One region of the Streptomyces sp. NPDC060002 genome, then DNA from elsewhere that is predicted to be linked to it. Evidence: riboswitches for the same ligand, from Rfam matches in the RefSeq annotation. Region 1 holds a riboswitch; each other region holds the start of a gene.

Region 1 (6,856 bases):
ATGAGGGCCACGGCTTCCGGGTGGTTGAGCCTGAGCCCGCGGGCCCGGCGCTTCTCGGCGACGTCGGCCGCCACGTGGATCAGCAGCCTCTCCTGCTCGTGCGGGGTCAGTTGCACGTCCCACCTCACATCCTCGCTCCGGACCGTGCGGGGCCCGGTTCCGCGGCCACGGGGAAAAGACCCTGGTGGCATGGATCGGCAGGCTAGTTGGACCGCATTTCGAGCAAGTTAACCGAGCTGTGATCGATTCAGGCCCCGACAGCGGGGCCGACACGCTCATCAACGCGCGCAGCCCGTCACGCAGTACCTCGACGGGGGCGGGCCCGAGCAGCGACTGCTGGACGAGGAAGCCGAGGACGACGGCGATCAACGTGCGGGCCACATGGTCGGGCGACACATCGGACCGCATCATCCCGGCCTCCTGGTAGGCGACCACGATCCGCCCCCACGCCTCGCGCACCCCGCTGTAGCCCTCGCTCAGGATCGCCGCCAGTTCAGGGTTGCGCAGCGTCTTGGTCCACACCTGGATCACCAGGCGGGGGAAGGCCGGCTGCCCGTCGACGGTCAGGGACTCCCGGGAGGCGTGCACCCGGCCGAAGACCGAGGAGACCAGGATGTCGGGCGCCGGTGGCGGAATGTGCCGGCCCTCCTCCTCGAAGCTCTCGCGGACCTCGCCGAGCACCTCGCCGACGATCGCGGCGATGAGCTTCTTTTTACCGCTCACGCCGACCCGACCCGCCCGCTTCCAGGGGGAGCCCCCATGCCCGCCACCCGGCGACTGATCGCCGTCGTCCTGCTCGTCCCGACCCTCGCCGCCGTCGCCCTGTGGGCCTTCGCCTGGCCGGCCGCCCGCACCGCGCCCCGCGACCTGCCGATCGGCGTGGCCGGCCCGCCCGCCGCGACCGCGCAGCCGGAGAGGCGACTGACCCGGCACGGGGGCGCCTTCGATCCACCACTACGCCGACGGGACGGCCGCCCGGGACGCCGTGGAGGACCGCACCGTATACGGCGCGGTGGTCGTCACGGCCGAGGGGTCCGAGCTGCTGACCGCCTCGGCCGCGAGCCCACTGGTCGCGCAGCTGCTCCAGCAGGCGGCCGCGCAGCCTGCGGCCGCCTCGGGCACCCGGGTGAGGACGGTGGACGTGGTGGCGGCGCCGGCCGCCGACCCGCGCGGTTCGGCCCTCGGTGCGAGCGTGCTGCCGCTGGCCCTCGCCGGGATCGCGGCCGGCGCGGTGGCGTCCCTGCTGGGCCTGCGCGGGTCCGTGCCGTGATGGCGCTGGTCGGCGCCGCCGCCCTGGTCGGGCTGGTCGCCGCGGCGCTGGCGCACAGCTGGCTCGGGGTGCTCACCGGTGACTGGTGGGCGGAGGCCGCGGTGCTGGGGCTGTCGACGCTGGCGGTGAGCGCGGCGGTGGCGGGCTGTGCCGCGCTGCTCGGCACGCCGGGCATCGGAGTCGTGTCGTTCTTGGTGATGGGGACATCGCGCTGTACATCAACTCCCCCGGCGGCTCCTTCAGCGCGATGACGGCCCTCTACGACACCATCCGGTACGTCACCTGCGACGTGGAGACGACCTGCCTGGGCCAGGCGGGCTCGACCGCGGCGGTGCTGCCGGCGGCGGGCACTCCGGGCAAGCGGTACGCACTGCCGGGCGCGCGGATGACGATCCGCCAGCCGTCCCTGCCCGAGCCCTTCGAGGGACAGGCGAGCGACCTGGCCGTCCAGGCCGAGGAGCTGGCACGCACCCGCGCGAGCCTGGAGGAGATGCTCGTACGGCACACCGGGCGGACGCCGGAGCAGGTGACCGCGGACATCGAGCGGGACACGTTCCTCACCGCCCAGGAGGCCGTGGCGTACGGCCTGGTGGACGGAATCGTCCCCAGCCGCAAGGCCTCGGCCGGCACGCCCGGCGGGAGGTGAGCCGCCGATGGTGCCCGAGCTGCCCCCGCTGCCCCCACTGCCCGCGCTGACCCGCGCGGAGGCCGAGCTGACCGACGGTTACCTCGACGTGGTCGACATGCTCGGCCGGATCAACCCCGCCCACCACGGCGACACCTACCGCGGGCTGCGCGCCGCCCAGGCTCTGGTGACCAAGGCGGCCGCGCTGCGCGACGCGCTGACCCTGATGCACCAGCGGGGCGAGAGCGAGCTGCACGCGCCGACGCTCGCGCGGGCGCTGCGCGTCCTGGACGGGGAGCGCCGCACCGCGCGGGTCACGCTGCCCCCGCTCGCCGACAGTTGAGCCGACCGGCCGACCCCGGTCCGGACCCGGACACGCCGACGACGTGACGACCGGACCGGAGTCGAAACGGCCCAGAAGGCGTACCCCCGTTCGGCAGAACGTCTACTGTTCCCCCAGACGCCCAGAGGTTGCGCAAAAGGACGCACTTCGGGTGGAACAGGAGGCGTCACCGCTGGTGGGAGCCCCTGAGGCGCCCTGACACCTGATCACCCATCAGAGTGTTCACCCGAACGGGTGAGTGGTGAGTAACCCCACAAATCCCCGGTTCCGTTGGGAATTTCGGACATCGGTGAGCCAAGATCCCTGACTGACGACAAGCCCCCGCCACAAGCGGCGGGGCGGTCCGGGCGGACGCCGAGTCCTGCCGCCTCCCGGATGACCGGTCGACAGGAGTGCATCGGCAGGAGTGGAGGACCCAAGCACGACGGGTCGCCGGAACGGTCACGCCATGACCGGACCGAGCAGCCCTTGGGGTGAAGCCGCAGCAGCGGCCGGGCAACTTCGCCAGCCCGAATCCGACAGGTCATCCTTCACAGGCGGCTGACGAAGGGTTGCGCATGACTGCGCTCAATCGTGTCCCGTCGCTCATGGCCCGGGCCGGTACGGCCTCGGCTTTCGCCATCGCCGCCGTGGGCGGCTCGGTCGTGGTCCCGGGGCTCGCCCCCGACGCCGCGGCCGCCACACCGGCGACGAAGGCGCTCCAGATTGCGGCCTCCAAGAAGGGTGCCCCGTACAAGTACGGGGCCACCGGACCGAAGAGGTTCGACTGCTCCGGGCTCACGCTGTACTCGTTCAAGAAGGCGGGCAAGAGCCTGCCCCGGACGGCGGCCCAGCAGTACAACAAGACGAAGCACATCTCGTCGTCCAGCCGCAAGGCAGGCGACCTCGTGTTCTTCCACTCGGGCTCGAACGTGTACCACGTCGGGATCTACGCGGGTAAGGGCAAGATCTGGCACTCGCCGAAGACCGGCGACGTGGTGAAGCTCCAGAAGATCTGGACCAAGAGCGTCTGGTACGGGCGGGTCCGCTAGGGCCTGCCCGGGTCACGGGCTGGTTTTCCCGGGGCGGTGGGGGTGTCCTGACGCGCCTTCATCGCCCCGGGAGCTCACCCTCCGCCGGGGCCGTCAGAGCTCCGGTCACCGGCTCCGTCGCCGGGACGGCCCACGGGAGCTCGACGGTGACCGTCTTGCCGCCCTCCCGGGTGGGCCGCACTCTCAGCCTGCCGCCGCACTCCGCGGTCAGCCAGCGAATGATCACCATGCCTCGGCCGTTGTCCTGCTGGACGGCGGCCGGCAGTCGTTTGGGGAAGCGCGGGTGGCTGTCGGTGACCCCGACGCGCAGGTGTTCGTCGCGGTCGAGGACCAGCTCCACCGTGAAGGTGGGCGACTGCCCGAAGGTGTGCTGTACGGCGTTGGTGGCGAGTTCCGAGACGATCAGCCGGATGGCGTCGGCCGTCTCCGTGTCCGCCGGCAGACCCCATTCCCCGAGGACGTCGGCCACGAAGACGCGGGCCGTGGAGACCGAGGCGGGATCGCTCGGCAGAATGACGGATGCTTCCAGGTGATCTGCCATGGCGACGTCGTCCCTTTCCCACGGGACCGGGAGCCCGACACGGTGCGGATGGTTCGAGTACGGTCCCGGACTGGTGCTTCTTCGCCAGACTGCCATTACCGCGCCGGTCACGGGTGGGATCCACCAGGATATGCATATATCTGTCGCCCAATGCGGTGAACTCTGCGACGGCAGAGCGTATTTGGTCGGCCCGATAGGAGTAAGGAGGGACCCATGCAGCACGGTCCCGCGGTGCGTCGCCGAAAGCTGGGCGCCGAACTGCGCAATCTGCGCGCCCAGGCGGGGCTCACCAGTGGTGAGGCGGCCCGGCTCGTGGGCTGGCACCAGTCCAAGGTGAGCCGCATCGAGACCGGTATCAGTGGATCGAAACCGGCCGATGTGCGGTTACTCCTCGACGCCTATGGGGTCGAGGATCCGCAACTGCGGGAGCTGATGCTGGCGTTGGCGAGCGACGGCGGCAGTGGCGGCCGGGACCACTGGTGGCACGCCTACCGCGGGGTGCTGCCGCCCACCTATCGGGACTTCATCAGCCTGGAGTCGCAGGCGAGTGCGATGCGCACCCTGGAGACGACGGTGGTGCCGGGACTGCTGCAGACGCCCGAGTACGCACGCGCGGTGACCAGGGCGGCCGTGGAGGGGAGCGACGAGGACCAGCTCGACACCCTGGTGGAGGTACGGCTGGCCCGCCAGGACGTGCTGCGCGCGCAGCCGCCGCTGGAACTGTGCGCGGTACTGGACGAGGCGGTGCTGCGGCGGGAGGTGGGCGGACCCGAGGTGATGGCGCGACAGCTGGGCCGGCTCGTGGAAGCCGCCCGATTGCCCCAAGTGCGGCTCCAGGTACTGCCGTTCGCCGCCGGAGCCCATATCGGGGTAACCGGCCCTTTCGTTATCTTCTCATTTTCGCGCACTTCTGATCTGGACGTGGTTGTTCTCGACCACTTGACGAGTAGCCTCTATCTCGAACGGAAAGAAGACCTCCAGGCCTACACCGAGGCCTTCAACGCCCTTCGGGCGCACGCCCTTTCGCCCGGGGACTCATCGGATTACATCGCCGCGATAGCCGACGGCGCGTAAGGAGGCACCATGTCCGCACCACCGCGGAACGTACCTTCCAGTACCGATCCCGACCGTCTCCCGGATGTGCGGTGGCTGCGCAGCAGCTACAGCACGGGAGCGAACAACTGCGTGGAGACCGCCCGGCCGGCCTCCGGCCCCTGGGCCGGTCTGCTCGCCGTACGCGACTCCAAGGACCCGGCCGGACCCGCCCTGCTCTTCTCCCCCGAGAGCTGGTCGGGCTTCACGGCGGTGTTTTCGCGGGTTCGCTGACCGCACCGGAGTAGCCGGAGCAGTCAGCGGCGGTCCACGGCCGTGTCACGCCGACTCATGGTCGTGTCTCGCCGATCACCCGTACAGCGCGTTCCAGCTCGGCCCCGGAGAGGTCCGCACGCGCGGTCAGCCTGAGGCGCGAGATGCCGTCGGGCACGGAGGGAGGACGGAAGCAGCCCACGGCCAGGCCTGCCGACCGGCAGTCCGCCGCCCAGCGCACGGCCCCCTCCGGGGACGGCGCACGCACGGAGACGACCGCGGCGTCCGGACGCACCGCTGCCAGACCCGCGGCCGTCAGGCGCGCGTGCAGCTCGCCCGCCACCGCACGCGCGCGCGACGCGCGCTGCGGCTCCCGGCGCAGCAGTCCGAGGGCGGCCAGCGCCGCGCCCGCAGCCGCCGGGGCCAGGCCGGTGTCGAAGATGAACGTCCGGGCCGCGTTCACCAGATGCTCGATCACCCGCGCGGGCCCCAGTACGGCGCCGCCCTGGCTCCCCAGCGACTTGGACAGCGTGACCGTGACGACGACGTCGTCGGCGCCCGCCAGACCCGCCGCGTACGGAGCGCCCTGCCCGCCGTCCCCGAGCACACCGAGCCCATGGGCGTCGTCGACGACCAGTCCGGCGCCGTACTCCCGGCAGGCGGCCGCCAGGGCGGCCAGCGGGGCGGCGTCGCCGTCGACCGAGAAGACCGTGTCGGAGACGGCCACGGCCGGGCCGTCGTGCGTGCCGAGCGCCTTGCGCACCGCGTCCGGGTCGGCGTGCCCGACGACCTGGGTGGCGCCGCGGGCCAGCCGGCAGCCGTCGATGAGCGAGGCGTGGTTGCCCGCGTCGGAGACGATGAGCGAGCCGTGGGGGGCCAGCGCGGTGACCGCTGCCAGGTTGGCCGCGTACCCGGAGGAGAAGACGAGGGCCGCCTCGAAGCCGCAGTGCTCCGCGAGCTCCCGCTCCAGCTCGCCGTGCAGCTCGGTGGTGCCCGTGACGAGCCGGGAGCCGGTCGCACCGCCGCCCCAGGTCCTGGCGGCCGCCGCGGCGCCCTCCGTGACCTCGGGATGGCGGGCGAGGCCCAGGTAGTCGTTGCTCGCCAGGTCGAGGAGCGGCGAGTCGGCCGGGCGGGGCCGCAGAGTCCGTACGAGCCCGGCCCGGCGGCGCAGCTCCGCCTGTTCGTCGATCCAGCCGAACGCCATGGGTCCTCCGGGCTTTTGTAGGTAGCGGACAGACACTAGCGGGCCGGCCGCCCACCCACGGTGTGGCAATACCCACACGTCGAACCCGGTGTGTTGTGCGATCCCTACCTTGGCCCGGAGCGGGTGCGTAGGACAGGATCGGCTCTCATGGACCTGCTGAACACGCTGGTGGACAAGGGGCTTCGGCGCGAGCTGCCGACCCGCGAGGAAGCGCTGGCCGTGCTGGCCACTTCCGACGACGACGTGCTGGACGTGGTGGCCGCGGCCGGCCGGGTGCGCCGGCAGTGGTTCGGGCGACGGGTGAAACTCAACTACCTCGTCAATCTCAAGTCGGGGCTGTGCCCCGAGGACTGCTCCTACTGCTCCCAGCGGCTCGGCTCCACGGCCGGGATCCTCAAGTACACCTGGCTCAAGCCGGACGAGGCCTCGCAGGCGGCGGCGGCCGGGCTGGCGGGCGGGGCCAAGCGGGTCTGTCTGGTGGCGTCCGGGCGCGGTCCGACGGACCGTGACGTCGACCGGGTCGCCGGCACCATCAAG
Region 2 (6,856 bases), on a different contig from region 1:
GCGACGAAGGACCGGCTCGGCGCTGCCGTCGCCGCACTCGTCGAGCCGGGGTCACGGGTGCTGCTGGACGCCGGTACCACGACCGTGCACGTGGCCGAACACCTCGCCGCGCGGGGCCCGTTGACCGTCGCCGTACTCAGTCTCCAGGCGGCGCTGCGGCTGGCCGACCGGCCCGGCATCGACCTGCTGGTCGTCGGCGGCCGGTCCCGCCCGGGCGAGCGGTCCCTCGTCGGGCCGCTGGCCCTGCGCACCCTCGAGTCCCTGGCCTTCGACGTGTTCGTGATGTCGATCGGCGGGGTGCACGCCGTACACGGCTGGTCGGAGTTCTCCCTCGAGGACGCGGCCGTCAAGCAGGCGGGGCTCGGTCAGGCGGCCCGTACGGTCGCCGTCGCCGACGCGACCAAGCTGGGCGTCCGCGCGTTCAGCCAGGTCGCCCCGCTCGACGCCGTGCACTCCTTCGTCACCGACGCAGCCGCGGCGGACCCCGCCACCCATCCCGGCGGCCCGCAGACCCTGGACGCCCTGCGCGAGGCGGGCGTCGAGACCCAGCTGGCCTGAACCCGTCCCAGGAGACCCCGTGAAACCGCTGATGATCCTGGTCGCCGGCCCGTACCGTTCGGGCACCGGCGACGACCCCGCGAAGCTCGCGGCCAATGTGAGGGCCATGAACGAGGCCGCCCTCGACCTGTTCCGCGCCGGGCATCTGCCCGTCACCGGCGAGGCGCTCGCGCTGCCCCTGCTGGAGACCGCGGGCGGCGCCGCCCCCGGCGACCCGCTCTTCGACGAGCTCTTCCACCCCGTCGCCGAACGCCTGCTGGACCGCTGCGACGCGGTCCTGCGCATCGGCGGTCCTTCGGAGGGCGCCGACCGGATGACCGAGCGGGCCCGCGCCCAGGGCAAGCCGGTCCACGCCGACCTCGCCGACATCCCCTACGCCCATACCGCCGATGCCGCTGCCACCCTCCCCGAAGGCCGCCGATGACCGAGCACGTCGCCACCTCGCCCGCCCCCGCGTCCGGCTCCCACGACGCCCCGTCCCGCCCCGCCCCCGGCACCCCCGGCATCGACGTCCCGGACCCCCGCGGCCGTACCGGACTCGACCGCCACGGGCGCGATCTCACGGGCAACGACCGGGTCCGCGTCCTCGACGTCGAGGTCCTCGCCTGCGACTGGTCCGTCCTGCGCCGCACCACCTTCGACTACCGGCACAGCGACGGCCACTGGAGCCGCGAACGGCGCGAGACGTACGACAGGGGCGACGGCGCCACGATCCTGCTCTACGACCCCGAGCGCCGTACCGTCCTGCTCACCCGGCAGTTCCGGCTGCCCGCGTACGTCAACGGACATCCGGACGGCATGCTGCTGGAGGCCGCCGCCGGACTCCTGGACGGCGACGACCCGCGCGAGGCGATCCGCCGCGAGGCGGCCGAGGAGACCGGACGGGCGGTGCACGACGTCGAGCATGTCTTCGACGCGTTCATGAGCCCCGGTTCGGTCACCGAGCGCCTCAGCTTCTTCGCCGCCCCCTACGACGCCTCCGTCCCCGGAGCCGGCACGGCGGGCGTGGCGGCCGAGGGCGAGGACATCGCCGTCGTCGAACTCCCCTTCACGGAGGCCCTCGACCTCGTCCGCACCGGCGCGATCGCCGACGCGAAGACCATCATGCTGCTCCAGTGGGCCGCGCTGGACGGTCCGTTCGGGCCGTCGGCGGTCAGCTCACGCTCAGCCCGGTGAGGTCGGCCAGGGGCAGCGTGTGCTGCGTCTGGAGGACCTTCGCGCGCAGGTAGCGGACGTTGTGCGGGGTCGTGAAGACGCCCGTCGGGACCCGGTCGTGGACGTCGATGCCCAGGTCGCGCAACTGGCCTGCCTTGTCGGGGTTGTTGGACAGCAGGTCCAGGCTCGTGATGCCCAGGGCGCGCAGCATCTGGGCGGCGGCCGTGTAGTCGCGGTCGTCCTCGGGCAGGCCGAGCGCGGCGTTGGCCTCGTAGGTGTCCAGGCCCTGGTCCTGGAGGGCGTACGCGTCGAGCTTGTTGTAGAGGCCGATGCCGCGGCCCTCCTGGCGGAGGTAGAGCAGGACACCGCCGGTCCCGGCTATGCGCTCGACCGCCTCGCGCAGTTGCGGCCCGCAGTCGCAGCGGGCGGAGCCGAAGACGTCACCGGTCAGGCACTCGGAGTGCAGCCGGACCAGGGGGGTGGCCCCGGGCGCCGGCTCGCCGAGGACGACGGCGATGTGTTCCTGGCCGTCGGCGAGTCCGTGGAAGGTGACCAGTTCGGCGTCGACGGAGTAGCCGTCGGGGAAGCGCAGCGGTACCCGGACGCGGGCGCGTGGGGTGGCGGAGGGGGTGTCGGGCATGCGGTCTCCCGGGTCCGGAGGACGGTGGCAAGGCGGCACCGGGCCGCTTTGTGCTTCAGATTTGAAGCAGATCCAACGAATCGAGACCCTACCCCATGCTTTAAATTTGAAGCAACGGGATTGTGGCGCGCACCTCATGCGCCCGCGGTGATCAGGTTCCCGAACAGGGCGACGAGCGGCGGCGCCACGGCAGTTCCCGCGGGGCCGCCTCGTCGCCGTCCTGGAACCCCAGCACGACCTGCGTGAAGATCTCCTCCAGCTGCCCCACCTGCTCGGGAGTGAGCCGGTCGAAGAGGGCGGAGCGGACCGTCTCGACATGGCCGGGCGCCAGGTTCTCCAAGGCCGCCATACCCTGGTCCGTCAGGGCCGCGACGGTCCCGCGCTTGTCCCAGCGGCACTCCTCCCGCCGCAGCAGTCCGTCCTTCTCCAGGCGCGTCACCGCGTACGTCAGCCTGCTGCGGGTGATCTTCAGCTGCTCCGCGAGGTCGGTCATCCGCAGCCGCCGCTCCGGTGTCTCGGAGAGGTTGGCGAGGATGGAGTAGTACAGATGAGGCAGGCCGGCCTCCTGCTGGAGCTGCCGGTCGATCGCGTCCTCCAGCAGGAGGTAGCCGGCGACGTAGGCGCGCCAGGCGCGCTGCTCCTCAGGGGACAGCCAGCGAGTCGTCATACAGCCAGTGTAGGTTTGTTTCAAACTTGAACCAAGACCCGGGGAGCCGCGTCGATGCCGTACCCGTACGTCCTGCTGTCCGCCGCCGTGTCCCTCGACGGCTACCTGGACGACACCACGCCCGAGCGCCTGCTCCTGTCCGGCCGCGCCGACTTCGACCGCGTCGACGAGGTACGAGCCTCCGTCGACGCCATCCTCATCGGCGCCGGCACCATCCGCGCCGACAATCCCCGGCTCCTCGTGAACTCCCCCGAGCGCCGCGCCGCCCGGGTGGCCGCCGGCCGGCCGCCGTACCCCCTCAAGGTCACCGTCAGCGGCTCCGGCGACCTCGACCCGGCGGCGAACTTCTGGCACACGGGCGGCGAGAAGGTCGTGTACACGACGGAGAAGGGCGCCGCACGGGTCCGCGCCCTCGGCATCGCCGCGGACGCCGTCCCGCTCGGCCCCGAACTGGACTGGCGCCGTCTCCTCGAACACCTCCACGACGAGCGCGGGGTACGGCGCCTCATGGTCGAGGGCGGCGGAACGATCCACACCCAGCTGCTCCGGCAGGGCCTCGCCGACGAACTCCAGCTGGTCCTCGCCCCGCTCTTCGTGGGCGACCCGGCCGCGCCCCGCCTCTTCGGACCCGGCGGCTACCAGGGCGGACGCCTGCGCCTGGTGGAGAGCCGGCGCATCGAGGACGTCGTCCTGAACCGCTACGAGCCCACCGCCCCCGGCGCCGGACCGCTGCCCGCCGCAGCCGACAGGCACTGGCTGGCCCTCGCCTGCGAACTCGCGGCCGACTGTCCGCCGTCGGAGACCGCCTTCAGTGTCGGTGCGGTGATCGTGGCCGCCGACGGCACGGAGCTGGCCCGAGGCCACTCCCGCGAGGCCGGCGACCCGGTCGTGCACGCCGAGGAGGCGGCCCTCGCGAAGCTCGACCCCGCCGACCCCCGGCTGTCCGCGGCCACCGTCTACAGCAGCCTCGAACCCTGCGCCCGCCGCTCCTCCCGCCCGGCCCCCTGCGCCCGCCTCATCCTCGACGCGGGGCTGCGCAGGGTGGTCACGGCCTGGCGCGAGCCGGACACGTTCGTCACGGAGGCGGACGGGACCGGTCTGCTCACGGCCCAGGGCGTCGACGTCCTCGTGCTCCCGGAGCACGAGGAGCGGGCGAAGGAGCCGAACCGCCACCTCCTCTGAGGCCGCCGGGGCCCCGTGGATCAACCGATGTGCTTTCTGCCCCGCTGATGGCGTACAGTTGTGTTCATCGCCGCGGGGTGGAGCAGCTCGGTAGCTCGCTGGGCTCATAACCCAGAGGTCGCAGGTTCAAATCCTGTCCCCGCTACTGATGAACCGAAGGCCGGAATCCGAAAGGGCTCCGGCCTTCGGTCTTTTCGTCGACCGCTCCCTCACTCTTGGTGACCGGACGACCGCCCTGCGCATAACGACTGGGTCACCATCAAAACTTCCGTGACTGATGAAGCGTTTCCGGGGAATGTCGAGGCGCGGTCAACTCGCCCGTTTTTCACCGCTGCTGGCCCAAAAGTCCAGGCCGGAAATGTTGTTGATCAAGAGGAACAGCTTGGAAACCCACCCCCGGGTCTATTAACGTTCGATAACGCAGCGCGGTCGTCCCAGCCGGCACCAGAGTCGGCTCCGTGCGGCACGTGCCGAATCCCGCAAGGGAACCGGGGAACCACCACCTTGGGGTGAATCACGCGGAAGCCTTCGTGAACTCGCAGAGTCCACGACCGGTATACGCGCGTAGGAGACCTTCCCGCTCCGAACCCGTCAGCTAACCCGGTAGGCGACGGAAGGAAAGGAGTGCGCCCGCGTGGCGTCCAACCCGCCTGCCCCCGAGGCCCCTTACGCCCCCAGCCAGCGGTCCACCGAGACCTTCGGCTACGGCGGCTACCGCACCGACGAGGGCCCTTGGGAGGAGTGGAACCCCACCGCGGAGTCCACTCGCCCGGTACGCGGCAAGCACCGCGTCGCCAAGCAGCGCGGCGGCGGATTCGCCCGCAGCTCCACCGTCCTCGGCGTCGGCGTCATAGCCGCCGTCAGCGCGGGTGGCATGGCCAGCGCCAACACCGGCAAGGCGCCCGTCTCGATCTCGATGCCGGACCTGCCCAACGTGGGTTCGCTCATCTCCGACGACGAGCCCGCCCCGGAAACCGCCCCGGCCCTCGCCGGCTTCGGCTCCGAAGCCGCCGTGGACACCGAGGAGAACGCAGCCGACGCCGGCGAGGCACTGCGCAGCCGGATCATGGCGCAGGCCGAGTCACAGCAGTCGCAGGTCGAGGTCAAGGCCCTCGCCGCCGCGGCCAAGGCCGAGTCCGACGCCGCCGCCAAGGCCGAGAAGGAGGCGGAGGCCAAGGCCGCCGCCGCCAAGAAGAAGGCCGCCGAGGAAGCCGCCGCGAAGGCCGAGGCCGCGCGCCTGGCCGAGCTGGCCAAGCAGTACACGCTGCCGACCTCCTCGTACACCATCACCTCGACCTTCGGCCAGGCCGGTGCCCTCTGGTCCTCCGGCTACCACACGGGTCTGGACTTCGCCGCGCCGACGGGCACGCTCATCAAGGCCGTCCACAGCGGCACCATCACCGAGGCCGGCTGGGCCGGTTCCTACGGCTACCGCACCATCCTGACTCTGGACGACGGCACCGAGCTGTGGTTCTGCCACCAGTCGTCGATCAGCGTCAGTGTCGGCCAGAAGGTCGCCACCGGTGATGTGATCGGCCGCGTGGGCGCGACCGGGAACGTCACCGGGGCCCACCTCCACCTCGAGGTCCACCCGAACGGCAGCGCCGACGGCATCGACCCGGCGGCCTGGCTGCGCGGCAAGGGCCTCAACCCCTGACCGGTTCCTCTCCCGAGGACACCCTGATCCACCCCGGCAGCCCCGACGCCCTCCGCGTCGGGGCTGCCGTCCGTGCCGTCCACAGGCGCCGTTCACATGTTCTTCGCGTCACGCCCGGAATGGGCGGGCCGTCGGCGCCCGTTGAGACGAAGCATGACTTCTCTTCGCAAGCTCGGCTCCTCCGACCTCGAGGTCTTCCCGCTCTCCCTCGGCGGCAACGTCTTCGGCTGGACCGCCGACGAGACGGCCTCCTTCGCCGTACTCGACGCCTACGCGGCCGCGGGCGGCAACTTCGTCGACACCGCCGACTCCTACACGGCGTGGATCGAGGGAAACAGCGGTGGTGAGTCCGAGACCATCATCGGCAGGTGGGTGAAGGCCCGGGGCAACCGCGACGACGTCGTGATCGCCACCAAGGTGAGCCAGCACCCCGAGTTCCCCGGTCTGACCGCCGACAACATCAAGGCCGCCGCCGACGCCTCGCTCCGCCGTCTGGGCACCGACCACATCGACCTCTACTACACGCACTTCGACAAGCCCGAGGTGCCCGTCGAGGAGATCATCGGCGCGCTCGACGAGCTGGTGCGGGCGGGCAAGGTGCGGCACATCGCCGCCTCCAACATCTCGCCCGAGCGGCTCCGGGAGTCCCTGGAGTTCTCCGACCGCGAGGGCCTGGCCCGGTACGTCGCCCTCCAGCCCCACTACAACCTGGTCTCCCGCGACACCTACGAGGGCGGCCTCCAGGACCTCGCCGCCCGCTTCGGCCTCGCCGCCGTCCCGTACTTCGCGCTCGCCGCCGGCTTCCTCACCGGCAAGTACCGGCCCGGCACGACCGTGCAGAGCGCCCGCGCGGCCGGCGCCGCCAAGCACCTCGACACGGAGCGGGGCCGCGACGTCCTCACCGCCCTGGACGAGATCGCCCAGGCCCACGGCGCCGAGATCCCCACGGTCGCCCTGGCGTGGCTCGCCGCGCAGCCGACGGTGGCCGCGCCGATCG
Region 3 (6,856 bases), on a different contig from region 1:
CGTCGTAGCGGAGGAGGTTGTCGCGGCCGGAGAGGAAGCCGTAGAGGGCGGGACCCTCGATGAGGGTCCCGACGTGGGGCAGTACGGCGCGCGCGGCCCGCGGCATGGGTTGCCCCAGGACGCGGGCCGAGCCGGCCGTGGGCTCGATGAGCCCCATCAGCATGCGGATGGTGGTGGTCTTGCCGGAGCCGTTGGGGCCGAGGAAGCCGAAGACGCTGCCAGCAGGGACGGTCAGGTCGAGGCCGTCCACGGCGAGCTGTCCCCCGCGGTAGCGCTTGGTGAGGCCGCGGGTGTGGATGACGCCGTCGCCGTCCCCGGGCTCCCGCACGGCCTCCCGTACTGGCTCCCGCACGGCCTCCCGTACGGGTTCCCGTACTGGCTCCCCCATCGGCTCCCCCTCCGGCTTCCCGGCCTCCGGTGTCCGCAGGCCGGGATCTGTCCTACTTCACCCGCTCCACCACTTCATCACTTCACCGCTCGGTCGCTTCGACCGCTTCGCGCGCTTCGACCGCTTCGACCGCATGGCCCGCATGGCCCGCTTCGCCGGCCTACTTCGCCGCGTTCGCCGCCTTCACCAGGGTGTCCTTGGTGACCGCGCCGACGTAGACCTTGCCGTCGTCCGTCATCAGGGCGTTGATCAGGCGGGTGGAGAAGACGGTGCCGGAGCCGAACTTGCCGGTCACCTTGTCGCCGAAGGAACCGAGGAAACCGCCGAGATCGCCGCCGGCCTCCGCGCCCGAGGGCACACCCTCGCCGCCGGTGTCGAAGACGGCCACGGACGTCCAGCCCTCGCCGAGGACGTTGAGCCCGTCGAGGCCGTCCTGGCCTTCGGCGCCCTCGATGCCTTCGATGCCTTCGATGCCTTCGATGCCTTCGAGGTCCTTCGCGAGGTCGTCGGACTTCTCCGAGTGCCCCGGGGCGCTCTCCCCGGCCTCGTCGCCCTCCGTGACCTTCGCGCCCTTGGGGGCGGTGAAGTCGAAGGTGGACGCGGCGGGCTTGGCGAAGCTGACCTGGGTGAAGCCGGCGTCCACGACTGCGGCGCCGCCGCTCGCCGGGGTCAGCGTGAACTTCAGCGGCAGGCCCGTCTTCGCGTCCACGGCCACACTGATCGCGCCGACCGTGGAACCGGACTGCTTCGGCTTTACCAGCAGCTTGTAGGCGTCACGCCCGGCGACCTGGACGGTGCCGTCGACGGTCACGGAGGTCGTGTCGTCGACCGCCTTCAGAGCGTCCTCGGTGAGCTCCTTGGGCGTGGCGGGGACGGGGGTCTCCGCCTTCCCGGAGCCCTTGCCAGAGCTCTCGCCTGCGGTCGAGTGGTAGACCTCGTTGGACGCGCTGTCGTACCCCCACACGTCCTTGCCGTTGTGGATGACGCTGTACTCGGCGGCGTTCTCCAGCAGCGAGAGCTTCTGCCGGTCCGGGCCGTCGGCGGCGACGCGCAGGGTGTGCGTGCCGGCGGCGAGTTCGGTGAGCTTGGTGGACGGATCGGCGGACGAGCCGTCACCGCCCTGTCCGGTGGCTCCCGAGAGGAGCCCGCTCTCCAGTCCGCCGAGGTCGGGCAGCCCGAGATCGGTGCTGATCTTCACCGTTCCGGACAGCTGCTGTACGTCCGAAGCGGCGATCTTGTCGAGGAGCTGCTGTGCGGTGATCTTCGGCAGGTCGGGGTCGCCGGAGTCGGCGAGCGCCGGGACCAGCCCGATCGTCGCCGCCGCGACACCGATCACGGTGACCGGGACGATGTACCGTGCGGCCTTGCGCCGTCCGAGGCGCAGCTCGTCGGTTTCCCCGCCGGTCGGCTCCCCGCCGGTCGTGGTGTCGTCGGATGCCTTCGGTGCCATGTGTGCCTTACCTCCGTCGTCGGCGGCGGCTGGTCATCTCGCGCTTGTACGTCCCCACCCCAAGCCGCCATTCTCACCCGAATCGGTGAGGAGTGGTGTTTTCCGTGGTTCCCATCTGACCAAATCGGCCACGGGGAAGCGTCAGCCCGAGGGCTCAACTCCACATACGCCTGCGGTATGACACGAAGGTGACGAGCCGCCGTCCGACCCGTAGGGGTCGCCGGGGTCAGCCCGCCCGGTGGACCACCGCGTCGCAGAGTTCCATCAGCGCCGCCTTCGCGTCGCACTCCCGCAGCGGCGCCAACGCGGACCGCGCTTCCTTCGCGTACCGCACGGTGTCCCGGCGGGCCTGCTCCAGCGCCGGGTGGGCCCGGAGCGCCTCCAGCGCCTCGGTGTGCCGGGCGTCGTCGGTCAGGTCGGAGTCCAGCAGCTCGCACAGGGCGATGTCCTCGGGCAGCGACAGCCGCGCCGCCCGCTCCCGCAGCCGCAGCACGGGCAGCGTGGGAACGCCCTCGCGCAGGTCCGTGCCCGGCGTCTTGCCCGACTCGTGCGAGTCGGAGGCGATGTCCAGGACGTCGTCCGCGAGCTGGAAGGCGACGCCGAGCCGCTCGCCGTACTGCGTGAGCACGTCGACGACCGTGTCGTCGGCGCCGGACATCATCGCCCCGAACCGGCAGGCCACCGCCACCAGCGAACCCGTCTTGCCGCCGAGCACGTCGAGGTAGTGGTCGACCGGGTCCCGCCCGTCCGTCGGACCCGCGGTCTCCAGGATCTGCCCGGTGACCAGCCGCTCGAACGCCTCCGCCTGTACCCGTACCGCCTCCGGCCCGAGGTCGGCCAGGATGTGGGAGGCGCGAGCGAAGAGGAAGTCGCCCGTGAGGACGGCGACGGAGTTCCCCCAGCGGGTGTTGGCGCTGGACACCCCGCGCCGCACGGCCGCCTCGTCCATCACGTCGTCGTGGTACAGCGTGGCCAGGTGGGTCAGCTCCACCACGACGGCCGACGGCACGACACCCGGCGCGTACGGGTCCCCGAACTGCGACGCGAGCACCACGAGCAGCGGCCGGAACCGCTTGCCGCCCGCGCGTACGAGGTGCTGGGCGGCCTCCGTGATGAACGGGACCTCACTCTTGGTGGCCTCGAGCAAGCCTTCCTCGACAGCCGCCAATCCGGCCTGGACATCGGCTTCCAGAGCCTGGTCCCGCACGCTCAGCCCGAACGGCCCGACGACGGTCACGAGGGGTCTCCTGTCTGCTGGTGTCTACTGGCGATTACGCGGTTTGTCGATAGGTCTCTGCCATCACTCAAGTCAGCGTATCCGGTCACGTTTCGATCACCGATAGCCCCCACGTCCCGCGGGCTCGAATGGCTCGCCCGGGAGGCGCCTCGCAGGCCAGGCGCTATCGGATCACGCCCGATATGTTTTCGATCAGCTCATATGAGCGGACATGGAGAGAGTTTCCGGGAAGCGGAGATTCACGTCCCGGACCGGGGCGCCCGTCGAGGTGACGGGCGCGGTCACCCCCTCTTCACGTGACGACCATCACGCATTCCCTTCAGCCTCCCCCTCGACGCGCCGGGGGCAACTCCGGGCGATTTCCCTCCGCGGTCCATTGCCGGTCCTTTAACGATGAGTTGGGGCTATTGCCCGATTCGCCGCTCTTGTGAATGCTGGTGACTTGGCTCACCCCTCAGGGAGATCCGGTCCGACCTCGACGTTCACCGATTCTCCGCACCCCGTAAGCAAGTTGAAGGTTTGCACCCACAAAGGATCAAGCACCTCATAGGTCACAGACCAAGGTCAATAGGGGTGATCTGTGAATCCGGTACTTGTTTCGGACATGTGCTCTCGCATACGTTCCCGGCCTGTCGGGTGGAACGCCGAATCCTGCCGCCGCCCGCACACCCATCGACACCGCTCGGCAGGAGCGGGGGAACCAGGTAAGTCGCCGAAACGGATTTTCCGGATGTCTTGGATACCCGAGATGTTTCGGACAGGCCGGTACGGCTTGGGGTCAAGTCGCGACCGTCAGGACGCGACCGGGCAGCTCCCGCCCGAACCCGACAGCTCACCTCGCAGGCGCCGGAGAGGAAAATCGTCATGCCCGCTGCCGCTCAGCCGCGCCGCAACCGTTTCGTCCGCACGCTCGCCGTCGCCGTCACCGGCGCGGCCGTGCTCGCTCTCCCCGTCCTCGGGGCGACCACCGCCTCCGCGGCGACTCCGGCCGTCTCCACGGCCACCAGCCTCGGCTACGCCAACAACCTCGACGGCTGGATCCGTGCCTCCCTCCAGGTCATGGGGCAGCACGGCATCCCGGGGACGTACAACGGCATCTACCGCAACGTCATCCGCGAGTCCTCCGGCAACCCCAACGCCATCAACCTCTGGGACTCCAACGCGGCCGCGGGCATCCCGTCCAAGGGGCTGCTCCAGGTCATCGACCCGACGTTCCGCGCCTACCACGTCAACGGCACGTCGTGGGACTCGTACGACCCGGTCGCGAACATCACCGCCGCCTGCAACTACGCGGCCGCGCGCTACGGCTCGATCGACAACGTGTTCGGCGCGTACTGACCGTCCCGCCCGGGCCCGGTCGCCGGCGTCGGCAGGCGACAGCCGGTAGCCGGTAGCCGGTTACGGAAACAGTTGTTCGAGGACGACGGCCACGCCGTCGTCCTCGTTCGACGTCGTCACCTCGTCGGCCACCGCCTTGAGTTCCGGATGGGCGTTGGCCATGGCGACACCACGAGCCGCCCAGTCGAACATCGGGATGTCGTTGGGCATGTCCCCGAACGCGACGGTGTCCTCGGGCCGCAGCCCCAGATGTTCGGCGGCCAGGGCCAGACCCGTCGCCTTGGTGATCCCGCAGGGCTGGAGTTCGACCGTGCCCGGCCCCGACATGGTGACCGTGGCCAGCGAACCGACCACCGAGCGGGCCGTCGACGCCAACTCGTCGTCGGACAGCGTGGGATGGCGCAGCAGCACCTTGCTGATCGGCTCGCACCACAGGTCGTCGCGCCGGCCGACGCGCAGGGCGGGCAGTGTCGGGTGCGGCATCCGGTAGCCCGGCTCGATGAGCGTCAGCCCGTCGACACCGTCCTGGTCGACGGCCGCGTACAACTGCCCCACCTCCGCCTCGATCTTGCCGAGCGCGGTCTCGGCCAGCTCCCGGTCCAGGGTGACCGACCACAGCAGACGGTCCGCGCCGGCGTCGTACAACTGCGCGCCCTGCCCGCACACCGCGAGCCCCCTGCTGTGCAGCCGGTCGAGCAGCGGGCGCACCCGGGGCGCGGGCCGTCCCGTCACCACCAGGTGGCGTGCGCCGGCGGCCGCCACCCGCGCGAGCGCGTCGAGCGACCGGTCGGAGAAGGTGTCGTCGCCGCGGAGCAGCGTCCCGTCCAGATCGGTGGCGATGAGGGAGTACGCGGTGCGCGCGGCATATGCGGTGGGTGCGGCCATGATCAGAGAATACGGATCCCAGGCCCCCCGGGTCCGACACGAACCGGCCGACGTTCAGGTCCTGTCCTGTTCTGCCAACTCCCCTTGTGCGCCAGGCTCACGACTGGCTGCCGGCCGACTCGATGAAACGGCTTTCTGGCACATCGCCGGGTTGCGGACGGTTGTAGGCCTCTGCACCGGTTGGCAACAAGATGGGACGCTACCTACCGCGACGCCCGGGTGGAGCGGTACCGTCCAGGTGTCCAGGGGGACTTGATCGGGGGGTCAGGTTGAGCAGTGGGCGCATTCGTGTGCTGAGGCCGCAGGACCTCGGCGAGGGGGAGAGGGAGCGGTGGCGCGCGCTGCGTGCCGCGTCGGCGCTTCCGCGAAACCCCTTCATGGAACCGGAGTTCACCGACGCCGTGGGCCTGGTACAGCCACGCTCGCGGGTGGCGGTGGTGTACGAGGGGCGTGAGCCGGTCGGTTTCCTGCCCCACGAGCGGGGCCTGCTCGGACAGGGCCAGGCCCTCGCGTACGGCGTCTCGGACGCGCAGGGCGCGGTGCTGGCCCCGGGTCTCGGGCTGGACGCCGACGAACTGATGCGGGCATGTGCCCTGTCGAGCTTCGCCTTCGACAACCTGGAGGCGGAGCAAGGGCTGTTCACCCCGCACGCGGCCGAGGAGTACGCCTCCTATGTCATCGACGTCGAAAAGGGTTACGAGACCTACGAGTCCGTGCTGCGCGCCCAGTCGCCGAAGTTCCTGAAGACGACTCTGGCCAAGGAGCGCAGGCTCGGGCGTCAGGTCGGGGAGTTGCGGTTCGTGTTCGACGAACGCGATCCGGCAGCGCTGCGCACGCTCATGGCGTGGAAGTCCGCGCAGTACCGCAGGACCGGCCGCCGGGACCGGTTCGCGCAGGAGTGGATCACCCGGCTCGTGAACGCGCTCTCCGCGACGCGCGCGCCGGAGTGCTCCGGCACTCTCTCCGTCCTGTACGCCGGTGACCAACCGGTCGCCGCGCACTTCGGACTGCGTTCGTCGACCGTCCTGGCCTGCTGGTTCCCTTCGTACGAACCGGAGTTCGCGAAGTTCTCACCCGGCCTGGTGCTGCATCTGCGGATGGCCGAGTCGGCCGCCGCCGAGGGCATCGGCCTGCTCGACCTGGGGCGGGGCGCGGCCGAGTACAAGGACTCGCTGAAGACCGGGGAGCTACCCGTGTACGAGGGAGCGTGGTCGCGTCCGGGGGTGGGCGCCGCGCTCTACTGGCTCAGCCGTGAGCCGTCCCGCCGGGCGCATCACTTCGTGCGCAGCCGGCCGAGGCTCGCCGCGGCGGCCGCACGGGCCTTGAAGGGCGCGGGCCGGCTGCGCCGACCGTGACGGGCGGCGCCGACCGGCCGGTGTGACGGGCGTGAGACAAGGGGGGTTCATGTACCGCGCGGCACGTGCACAGCAGGAGATACAGAGGTTCCTGGACATCGAGCCGGTGCAGGTCGCCGAGCTCGAACTGGACGACGGGGGTGTCCTCAGACCGGCGCCGGGAAGTCCGCCCGTCACGCACGGTGAGGTGTTCGTGCTGGTCA
Region 4 (6,856 bases), on a different contig from region 1:
CATGCCCGTCGACGACGGCGCGGACGGTGTACGTCCCCGTCCCCCGGCTGTCGTCCTGATAGGTCGTCGATTTCCTGATCGGCTCCCGGTTGAGGCGGCGGCCGTTCTTGTAGACGTTGAAGGCGATGGCGTCGCCGTACCGCGCGTATTCGGTGCCGAGCAGCCGCCAGCTGAGGAAGGTCCCGTCGCCTGACGGGGTGGCGACCAGGCCGCGGTCGAGGTTCTCGACGATCCGGCGCGGGGTCCCGGCGGCGTGCCCGGGAGGCGCGGAGACGAGTCCGGCCAGCAGGGCCGCGACGGTGACGGCGGCCGCGGCGGCGGCGCCCTTGATGACGATGCGTCGGTCGACGCCGGACACAGGACCTCCGAGGAGCGATAGAAAGCGCTTGCTCACTGACGGGGATCACTGTGTCCCCACTCTGTCCCACCTGTCGATGGGGCGAGAAGGGCTGCCACAAGAACGCAATAGAACGATCATGAACGCGCGAACTCCCACACCGGCGCCGCCCGGACACGCCGAAGGCCGGACCCGGGGATCGGGGTCCGGCCTTGGGCCGCGTGTCAGGCGGGAGGTCGTCGGAGTCGGAGGGGATCAGCCGACGGAGACGCCGTGCGAGCGGAGGTAGGCGATCGGGTCCACGTCGGAGCCGTAGTCCGGGGTGGTGCGGATCTCGAAGTGCAGGTGCGGGCCGGTCACATTGCCGGTCGCGCCGGAGAGGCCGACCTGCTGGCCCGCGGTCACGGTCTGGCCGGCCGAGACGGAGAGCTGGGACAGGTGGGCGTACTGGGCGTAGTAGCCGTCGGCGAGCTTGATGACGACCTGGTTGCCGTACGCGCCGCCCCAGCCCGCGGAGACGACGGTGCCCGCACCCACGGCCTTGAGGGTGGTGCCGGTCGGGACGACGAAGTCGGTGCCGGTGTGGTAGCCGCTGGACCACATGCTGCCGGCCGTGTGGTAGGCGGTGCCGACGGTGGCGCCCCCCACCGGCAGCGTGTAGCCGCTGGAGGTACCGGTGCCGCTCTCGGCGGCCTGGGTGACCGTCTTCGAGGAGGACGAACCGGACGACGAGGAGGAAGAGGAGGAAGAGGAGGAAGAGGACGACGACTTGGTTCCGGACGCCTTCGACTTCGACGAGGAGGACGAGGAGGACGAGGAGGAACCGGAGGACGAGCCGGTGCCGCCGGTCGCGGAGGTCGCGGCCTTCTTGCCGATGGAGAGCTTCAGTCCGGGGTGGATCAGCGACGGGTCGCCGCCGACGGCCTGACGGTTGTCCTGGTAGAGCTTCTGCCAGCCGCCGCTGACGTTCTGGTCGTCGGCGATCTTCGAGAGATAGTCGCCGGACCGCACGGTGTAGGTCTTCGCCGTCGTGGCGGTGGCCGTCTTCTGCGCCACCGGCACGGACTGCACGGCCTTTTCCGGAACGGCCTGGGAAGCCGACTGGGAGACGGACTGCGCGGGGGCCGCGTGAGCGCCGGCGGCACCTATGAGCGGAAGGGCGAGCGCGGCGCCGCCGGTTCCGGCGACGGCGATGGAGCGAGTGAAGCGCTGGGGCTTCGGACGGCGGTGCTTACCCTTCGCGGGCATGGCGAATTCCTCTCCGGCGCCTGCGAGGTGAGCTGTCGGGTGCGGACTGGAGATGTCCGGCCGCGCCGAGGCGCGGCTTTACCCCAAAGCCTGTTCCGGAGACCGGAACAGGCGGTTGTGCCTGTGGGTCCCCCGCTCCTGCCACGTACGGGTGAGTGCGCGGGTTCCGGGCGGTGGCAGGATTCGGCGTCCGTCCGGATTGGTGTGGAACGTAAGCGACCAGGACGCACAGGGACAAGCAGAGGTTGTGCTGTTAACGCCTTTCTCTTGATCCGCTGCGAGATTCCCCGGTCACACTGCGTGAGTCAAAGGGCTCGTTCATCGGCAAGCACCCTTGAAAGCATGCGAATTACGTGGACATGGCGAACGACGCACGGTCACGGATATGACGCTGCTCACGTGACGGCTCTCCAGGTTCCTTTATTCCAGAGCGAGTTGGAACGAAGGATCCAATTCGGACAGAAACCTCAGATGCGACGCAGCCGGATAACCGTCGCATCAAGGTCGCCCCGCAGTGCGGTACGCAGTCCGTGGTGCAGCAGCACCGCCCCTCGGTGGACTTCGCCCGTTTCACGGCATTCGTACGACGCTGTCGGGTCGAGTCCGCGCAGCCGCAGCGCCGGAACGGGCTCGCCGAACCGCTGCGCCTGGAGCCAGGCGAGGACGACACTCTCGTCACCGCGCACATACTGGACGGCGCTCAGGCCGCCCGCCGGGGGCCGCAGCCGGTAGAGGTCGCCCTGCTGCACGAGGGGCCGGATCTCCTTGTAGAGGTCCACCCACCGACGCGCCTCGGCGAGCTCCTCCTCGCTCCACTCGGAGAGGTCCCCGCCGACGCCGAGCACGCCGGCCATGGCGCTGACGAACCGGAAGCGCAGCGAGCTGACCCGGCCGTTGAGCTGGGTGTTGGGACTGTCGGTGACCCACGCAGCCATGACCCGGGCGGGGTGGATCTGACTGAAGCCGTGCTGGATGTCGAGCCGGTCGAGCGGATCGGTGTTGTCGGAGGTCCACACCTGGTCGGTGCGGCTCATGATCCCGAGGTCGATGCGCCCGCCGCCGCCGGAGCAGGACTCGAAGGCGACCCCGGGGTGGGCCGCCCGCAGCCGGTCCAGGAGCGCGTACAGAGCCCGGACGTGGTCGACCCAGAGGCGCTGCGGGTAGGGGTCGTCCGGCCAGCCGGCGTCGGTGAAGCAGCGGTTGAAGTCCCACTTCACATAGTCGACGGGCGCGCTGGAGAGGAGTCCGTGGAGCTGCTCCCAGAGGTACTCCTGGACGTCCTCGCGCGCGAGGTTCAGCACGAGCTGATTGCGGAATTCCGTCCGCTTTCGTCCCGATTGGAACTGCACCCAGTCGGGGTGGGCCCGGTACAGCTCGCTGTCCGGGTTGACCATCTCGGGCTCGACCCAGATGCCGAACTGCATGCCGAGGCCGTGCACGTAGTCGGCGAGGGGCTTCAGTCCGCCCGGGAACCGGTCGGGGTTGGGCTGCCAGTCGCCGAGCCCGGCATGGTCGCCGGTGCGCGCCCCGAACCAGCCGTCGTCGACGACGAAGAGCTCCACGCCCATCGCGGCGGCCCGCCGGGCGAGCGTGCCCTGCTGCTCCTCGGAGATGTCGAAGTAGGTGGCCTCCCAGGAGTTGAACAGCACCGGCCGGTCCTGTTCGGCATCCGGGACGACGTACGCGCGCTGGTAGGCGTGCCAGGTGCGGCTCGCACCGCCGAAGCCGGCGTCGCTCCACAGTCCGGCGAAGACCGGTGTGGTGAAGGACTCCCCCGCGGCCAGCCGCAGCAGACCCGAGTCGTCGTACCCGGCGCCCCCGGTGATCTGTACGCGCGCGTCCGGGAGTTGGGCGACGGCGATCCGCCAGGAACCCGACCAGCCGAGGGCGCAGCCGTAGACCTCGCCGCGCTCCTCGGTCGCGTCGGTGTCCAGGGCGACCCAGGGCAGGTGCTGGTGCCCGGTGTGGCCGCGGCGGCTGCCGATGACCTGCTCCCCGTAGGTGAGGGGGGACCGGGTGAGCCGGGACTCGGCGGCCCAGCGGCCGTGCAGCTGCGACAGCCGCCAGTCGTCGCGCTCGGGCAGGGTCCAGGTGGCGGAGTCGGCGCGCAGCAGCTCCAGCGGCCGCTCACCGTCGTTGCGCAGGGTCGTCCAGCGCTCGACGACATCGCCCCGCATCCGGTAGTGCAGGGTGACGGTCAGCCCGGCGTCCCGGAACCGCAGCCGCAGCTCGCCGCCGTCGGCCTCGAAGCCCTCGTAGGACCACTCGGTGCCGCGTCGCTCGTCGGTGCGCACGGACAGGGCGGGCCGGACGAAGCGGGGTCCGCCCTCGACCGGGTACTCCTCCCGGCCGTCGAGCGGGGACTCGAAGGACGCCCCGCGCTCCGACGGCGGATGGCCGGCGAGCGCCTCGGCGTCCGCGAGCGCGATGCCCGGGCCCCAGTGCAGGTGGACCAGCTCGTCGCCCTCGGTGAGGTGGAGGGCGTAGCTGCTCGTCGGCCCGGAAAGGAGCCAGGTGCGGCCGTTGTCGGCGATCTCGGGCATCAAACCCCCACTGATTCGAACAGGTGCGATCAAGCACCAACATCATCGAATGCGGCCGGCCTGCCGGGCAACTTTCGGTGGACAACTCTTCACCTGGGCAGACGTGCGCGGTACCGCCCTGTGGACAACCCGTTGCCCGGGGAATCCATGTCGTATCGTCGGGGAGATGTCCCGTCGGCCACCACGAGCCGCGCCGACGGAGACCGGCAGCGAGGGAGCCCCCGTGACGCAGCAGATCCCGTCGACCGAGCCCGAGCTGGCCGCTGTGCGCAACTTCCGGGATGTGGGCGGTCTGCCGACCGTCGACGGCCGTAGGGTGCGGCACGGCGCGCTGTTCCGCAGCGGACATCTCGCGCACGCGACCGACGAGGACGCCGCGTTCCTCTCCGGCCTGGGCCTGCACACGATCTTCGACTTCCGCAACGCCGCGGACCAGAAGCTGGAGGGCCCGGACGTCGAACTGCCGGGCGTGCGCAATGTGAACCTGCCCCTGTCGGACCCCGCGGACGGCTCCGAGTTCTGGAAGATGGTGCGCGACGGCGAGATCGACCAGCTGCGCGCGATCCTCGGCGACGGCAAGGCCGCCGGCCGGATGATCGCCTCCTACCGCTCGATCATCAGGGAGCGGACGGCCGAGCACGCGCGGGTGCTGCACTCGCTCGCCGAGGACAGCGTCCCGGCCCTGATGCACTGCGCGGCGGGCAAGGACCGCGCCGGCCTGTCCATCGCGGTGACGCTGCTCGCCCTGGGCGTGGAGCGTGAGGCGATCCTCGCCGACTACCTGGAGTCCAACGCCAAGCACCGCCGTTACCGGGTGCGCCGCAGCGCCACCTCCGCCGAGGCCTACTCCCCCGAGGTCATGGAGCTGCTCGCTCCCCTCTTCGACGCGCGCGCGGAGTACCTCGCGGCGGCCGTGGAGACCATCGAGGAGATCTGGGGCGGCGTCGACGCCTATCTGGAGGAGGGCCTCGGGCTCTCCCCCGAGACCCGCGAGCGGCTGCGGGACCGGCTGCTCGACTGACACCGCGACCGGCACCGCGCCCCGGAGGCCGCACCGGCCCCCGGGGCTCTACTGGTTGGCCCCCACCTCGAACAGCAGCCACAGGAAGCCCGCGAAGAGGTGTCCCACCGCGATGTAGATGATCAGCCGGATCCAGAGGGAGCGAGGGAACTTCTCCTCGATGTCCTTCATGGTGTCTCTCCGATGTCCGAAGGGGTCGGGCCCAGGCACAGCGCGGCCGTGGGGCTCTGCAGCAGGGTGTGGACGAAGAGCAGCTCGACCCCGTCGTCGTCCTGCGCCGCGATGCGGTGCGGGGTCAGCGAGTCGAAGTGCGCGCTGTCACCCGGCCCGAGCAGCTCGGTGGTGTCCCCCAGGCGCAGCCGCAGCCGCCCGCGCAGGACGTGCAGCCACTCCTCCCCGGGGTGCACGCGCACGACGTCCCCCTGGGAGCCGTACGGCACCTGGACGCGCAGGGCCTGCAGCCCGCGCCCGGAGGCGCCCGCCTGCCAGTACGTCCAGCCGCCCGCGCGGGTCGGCTCCATGTCGGCGGCGCGGACGACGGCGTCCCGGTCGGCGGACGTCTCGCCGAGCAGTTCCGAGACCGTCGTACCGTAGATGCGGGCGAGCGCGAGCAGCATCGGCAGCGAGGGCTGGCGCTGCCCGGTCTCCAGGCGGGAGAGATGGGCCGGCGACAGCCCGGCGGCGCGGGCCGCGGCCTCCAGGGTGAGGGCGGCCCGGCGGCGCAGGGCGCGCAGTTGGGGGGCGACGGCGGGAAGTGCCCCGGCTGGTTCCGCCGGGGCCTGCGACTCGGGCGAGTTCATGGCTCCATTGCACGCCGAATTTGCCTCTGCGGCAAATTCCTTGCCTCAGAGGCAAAAACACTCGGGAGCCGGGTCAGCTCTGCCGGCCTCCCGCGCTCCCGCGCCGCTCAGCGGTTGGCCACCGCCTGCTTCACCAGCGTCCTGCCGAAGTCCCACATCAGCCCGCCGCCGCTGTGCGCGTCGTCCATCACGGCGGTGAAGGCGTCGACGAACCGGTCCACCTCCCGCTCGCCGACGATCAACGGCGGGATCAGCTTGATCACCTCCAGGTGGTCACCGGAGACCTGGGTGAGGATGCGGTGCCGTTGGAGCAGCGGTACCACCACCATCTGCGCGAACAGTCCCTTGCGGGCCGCCTGGAGCATGGCCCACCGGCTGCGCAGCTTCAGCGACCTGGGCTTCCCGAACTCGATCCCGATCATCAGGCCCCGGCCGCGGACGTCGGCCAGCAGCTCGTACTTGTCGACCAGCGCCGCCAGCCGGGACCTGAGCAGGTCGCCCGTGACCCGCGCGTTGGCCACGATCTGCTCGTTCTCCAGGACCGACAGCACCGCGAGCCCGGCCGCCATGGCCTGCGCGTTGGACCCGAAGCTCGCCGAGTGCACGAGCACCCGGTCCATCGACGAGTAGACCTTCTTGAAGATCCAGTCCTTGCCGAGCGTGGCGCCGACCGGCACATAGCCCCCGGACAGCGCCTTGGCCACGCACACCAGGTCCGGCTCGACGCCCTCCTCGTGCTGGTAGGCGTAGAAGTCGCCGGTCCGGCCGAGGCCCGTCTGCACCTCGTCCGCGATCAGCAGCGCCTTGTGCCGGTGCAGCAGCTCCTGCGCGGCGCGCAGATAGCCGGGCGGCGCCTCGTGCACCCCCTTGCCCTGGATCGGCTCGACGATCAGCGCGGCGACGTCTC

The links. Region 1 has a riboswitch for cyclic di-AMP ahead of ACFWBD_RS15870 (C40 family peptidase). Riboswitches for the same ligand answer to the same signal wherever they lie in the genome.
Region 2: it holds a riboswitch for cyclic di-AMP, as region 1 does, so the genes downstream of both, ACFWBD_RS37695 (M23 family metallopeptidase) here and ACFWBD_RS15870 (C40 family peptidase) in region 1, are expected to answer to the same signal.
Region 3: it holds a riboswitch for cyclic di-AMP, as region 1 does, so the genes downstream of both, ACFWBD_RS10440 (transglycosylase SLT domain-containing protein) here and ACFWBD_RS15870 (C40 family peptidase) in region 1, are expected to answer to the same signal.
Region 4: it holds a riboswitch for cyclic di-AMP, as region 1 does, so the genes downstream of both, ACFWBD_RS02445 (LysM peptidoglycan-binding domain-containing M23 family metallopeptidase) here and ACFWBD_RS15870 (C40 family peptidase) in region 1, are expected to answer to the same signal.

The regions. Positions count from the first base shown of each region.
Region 1 is NZ_JBHWUW010000014.1:128,932-135,787, reverse strand. Features, by position in the region: gene ACFWBD_RS15890 (TetR family transcriptional regulator C-terminal domain-containing protein) at 1-588, opposite strand, end outside; gene ACFWBD_RS15895 (urease subunit gamma) at 1-86, opposite strand, end outside; partial or broken gene ACFWBD_RS15885 (ABC transporter permease) at 760-1,509, shown strand; partial or broken gene ACFWBD_RS15880 (ClpP family protease) at 1,467-1,916, shown strand; gene ACFWBD_RS15875 (hypothetical protein) at 1,924-2,238, shown strand; cyclic di-AMP (ydaO/yuaA leader) riboswitch at 2,581-2,792, shown strand; gene ACFWBD_RS15870 (C40 family peptidase) at 2,796-3,269, shown strand; gene ACFWBD_RS15865 (ATP-binding protein) at 3,328-3,810, opposite strand; gene ACFWBD_RS15860 (helix-turn-helix domain-containing protein) at 4,024-4,884, shown strand; gene ACFWBD_RS15855 (DUF397 domain-containing protein) at 4,894-5,136, shown strand; gene ACFWBD_RS15850 (8-amino-7-oxononanoate synthase) at 5,192-6,319, opposite strand; gene bioB (biotin synthase BioB) at 6,467-6,856, shown strand, end outside.
Region 2 is NZ_JBHWUW010000075.1:21,011-27,866, reverse strand. Features, by position in the region: gene ACFWBD_RS37730 (DeoR/GlpR family DNA-binding transcription regulator) at 1-558, shown strand, start outside; gene ACFWBD_RS37725 (DUF4406 domain-containing protein) at 590-982, shown strand; gene ACFWBD_RS37720 (NUDIX domain-containing protein) at 979-1,734, shown strand; gene ribA (GTP cyclohydrolase II) at 1,712-2,353, opposite strand; gene ACFWBD_RS37710 (MarR family winged helix-turn-helix transcriptional regulator) at 2,505-3,020, opposite strand; gene ACFWBD_RS37705 (dihydrofolate reductase family protein) at 3,075-4,202, shown strand; tRNA gene ACFWBD_RS37700 (tRNA-Met) at 4,274-4,347, shown strand; cyclic di-AMP (ydaO/yuaA leader) riboswitch at 4,661-4,829, shown strand; gene ACFWBD_RS37695 (M23 family metallopeptidase) at 4,837-5,859, shown strand; gene ACFWBD_RS37690 (aldo/keto reductase) at 6,013-6,856, shown strand, end outside.
Region 3 is NZ_JBHWUW010000008.1:88,376-95,231, reverse strand. Features, by position in the region: gene ACFWBD_RS10455 (ABC transporter ATP-binding protein) at 1-388, opposite strand, end outside; gene ACFWBD_RS10450 (outer membrane lipoprotein carrier protein LolA) at 549-1,838, opposite strand; gene ACFWBD_RS10445 (polyprenyl synthetase family protein) at 2,065-3,075, opposite strand; cyclic di-AMP (ydaO/yuaA leader) riboswitch at 3,708-3,936, shown strand; gene ACFWBD_RS10440 (transglycosylase SLT domain-containing protein) at 3,940-4,413, shown strand; gene ACFWBD_RS10435 (HAD family hydrolase) at 4,474-5,298, opposite strand; gene ACFWBD_RS10430 (GNAT family N-acetyltransferase) at 5,589-6,653, shown strand.
Region 4 is NZ_JBHWUW010000001.1:528,347-535,202, forward strand. Features, by position in the region: gene ACFWBD_RS02440 (hypothetical protein) at 1-358, opposite strand, end outside; gene ACFWBD_RS02445 (LysM peptidoglycan-binding domain-containing M23 family metallopeptidase) at 593-1,585, opposite strand; cyclic di-AMP (ydaO/yuaA leader) riboswitch at 1,590-1,784, opposite strand; gene ACFWBD_RS02450 (alpha-galactosidase) at 2,053-4,128, opposite strand; gene ACFWBD_RS02455 (tyrosine-protein phosphatase) at 4,352-5,149, shown strand; gene ACFWBD_RS02460 (DUF6126 family protein) at 5,198-5,320, opposite strand; gene ACFWBD_RS02465 (helix-turn-helix domain-containing protein) at 5,317-5,949, opposite strand; gene ACFWBD_RS02470 (aspartate aminotransferase family protein) at 6,057-6,856, opposite strand, start outside.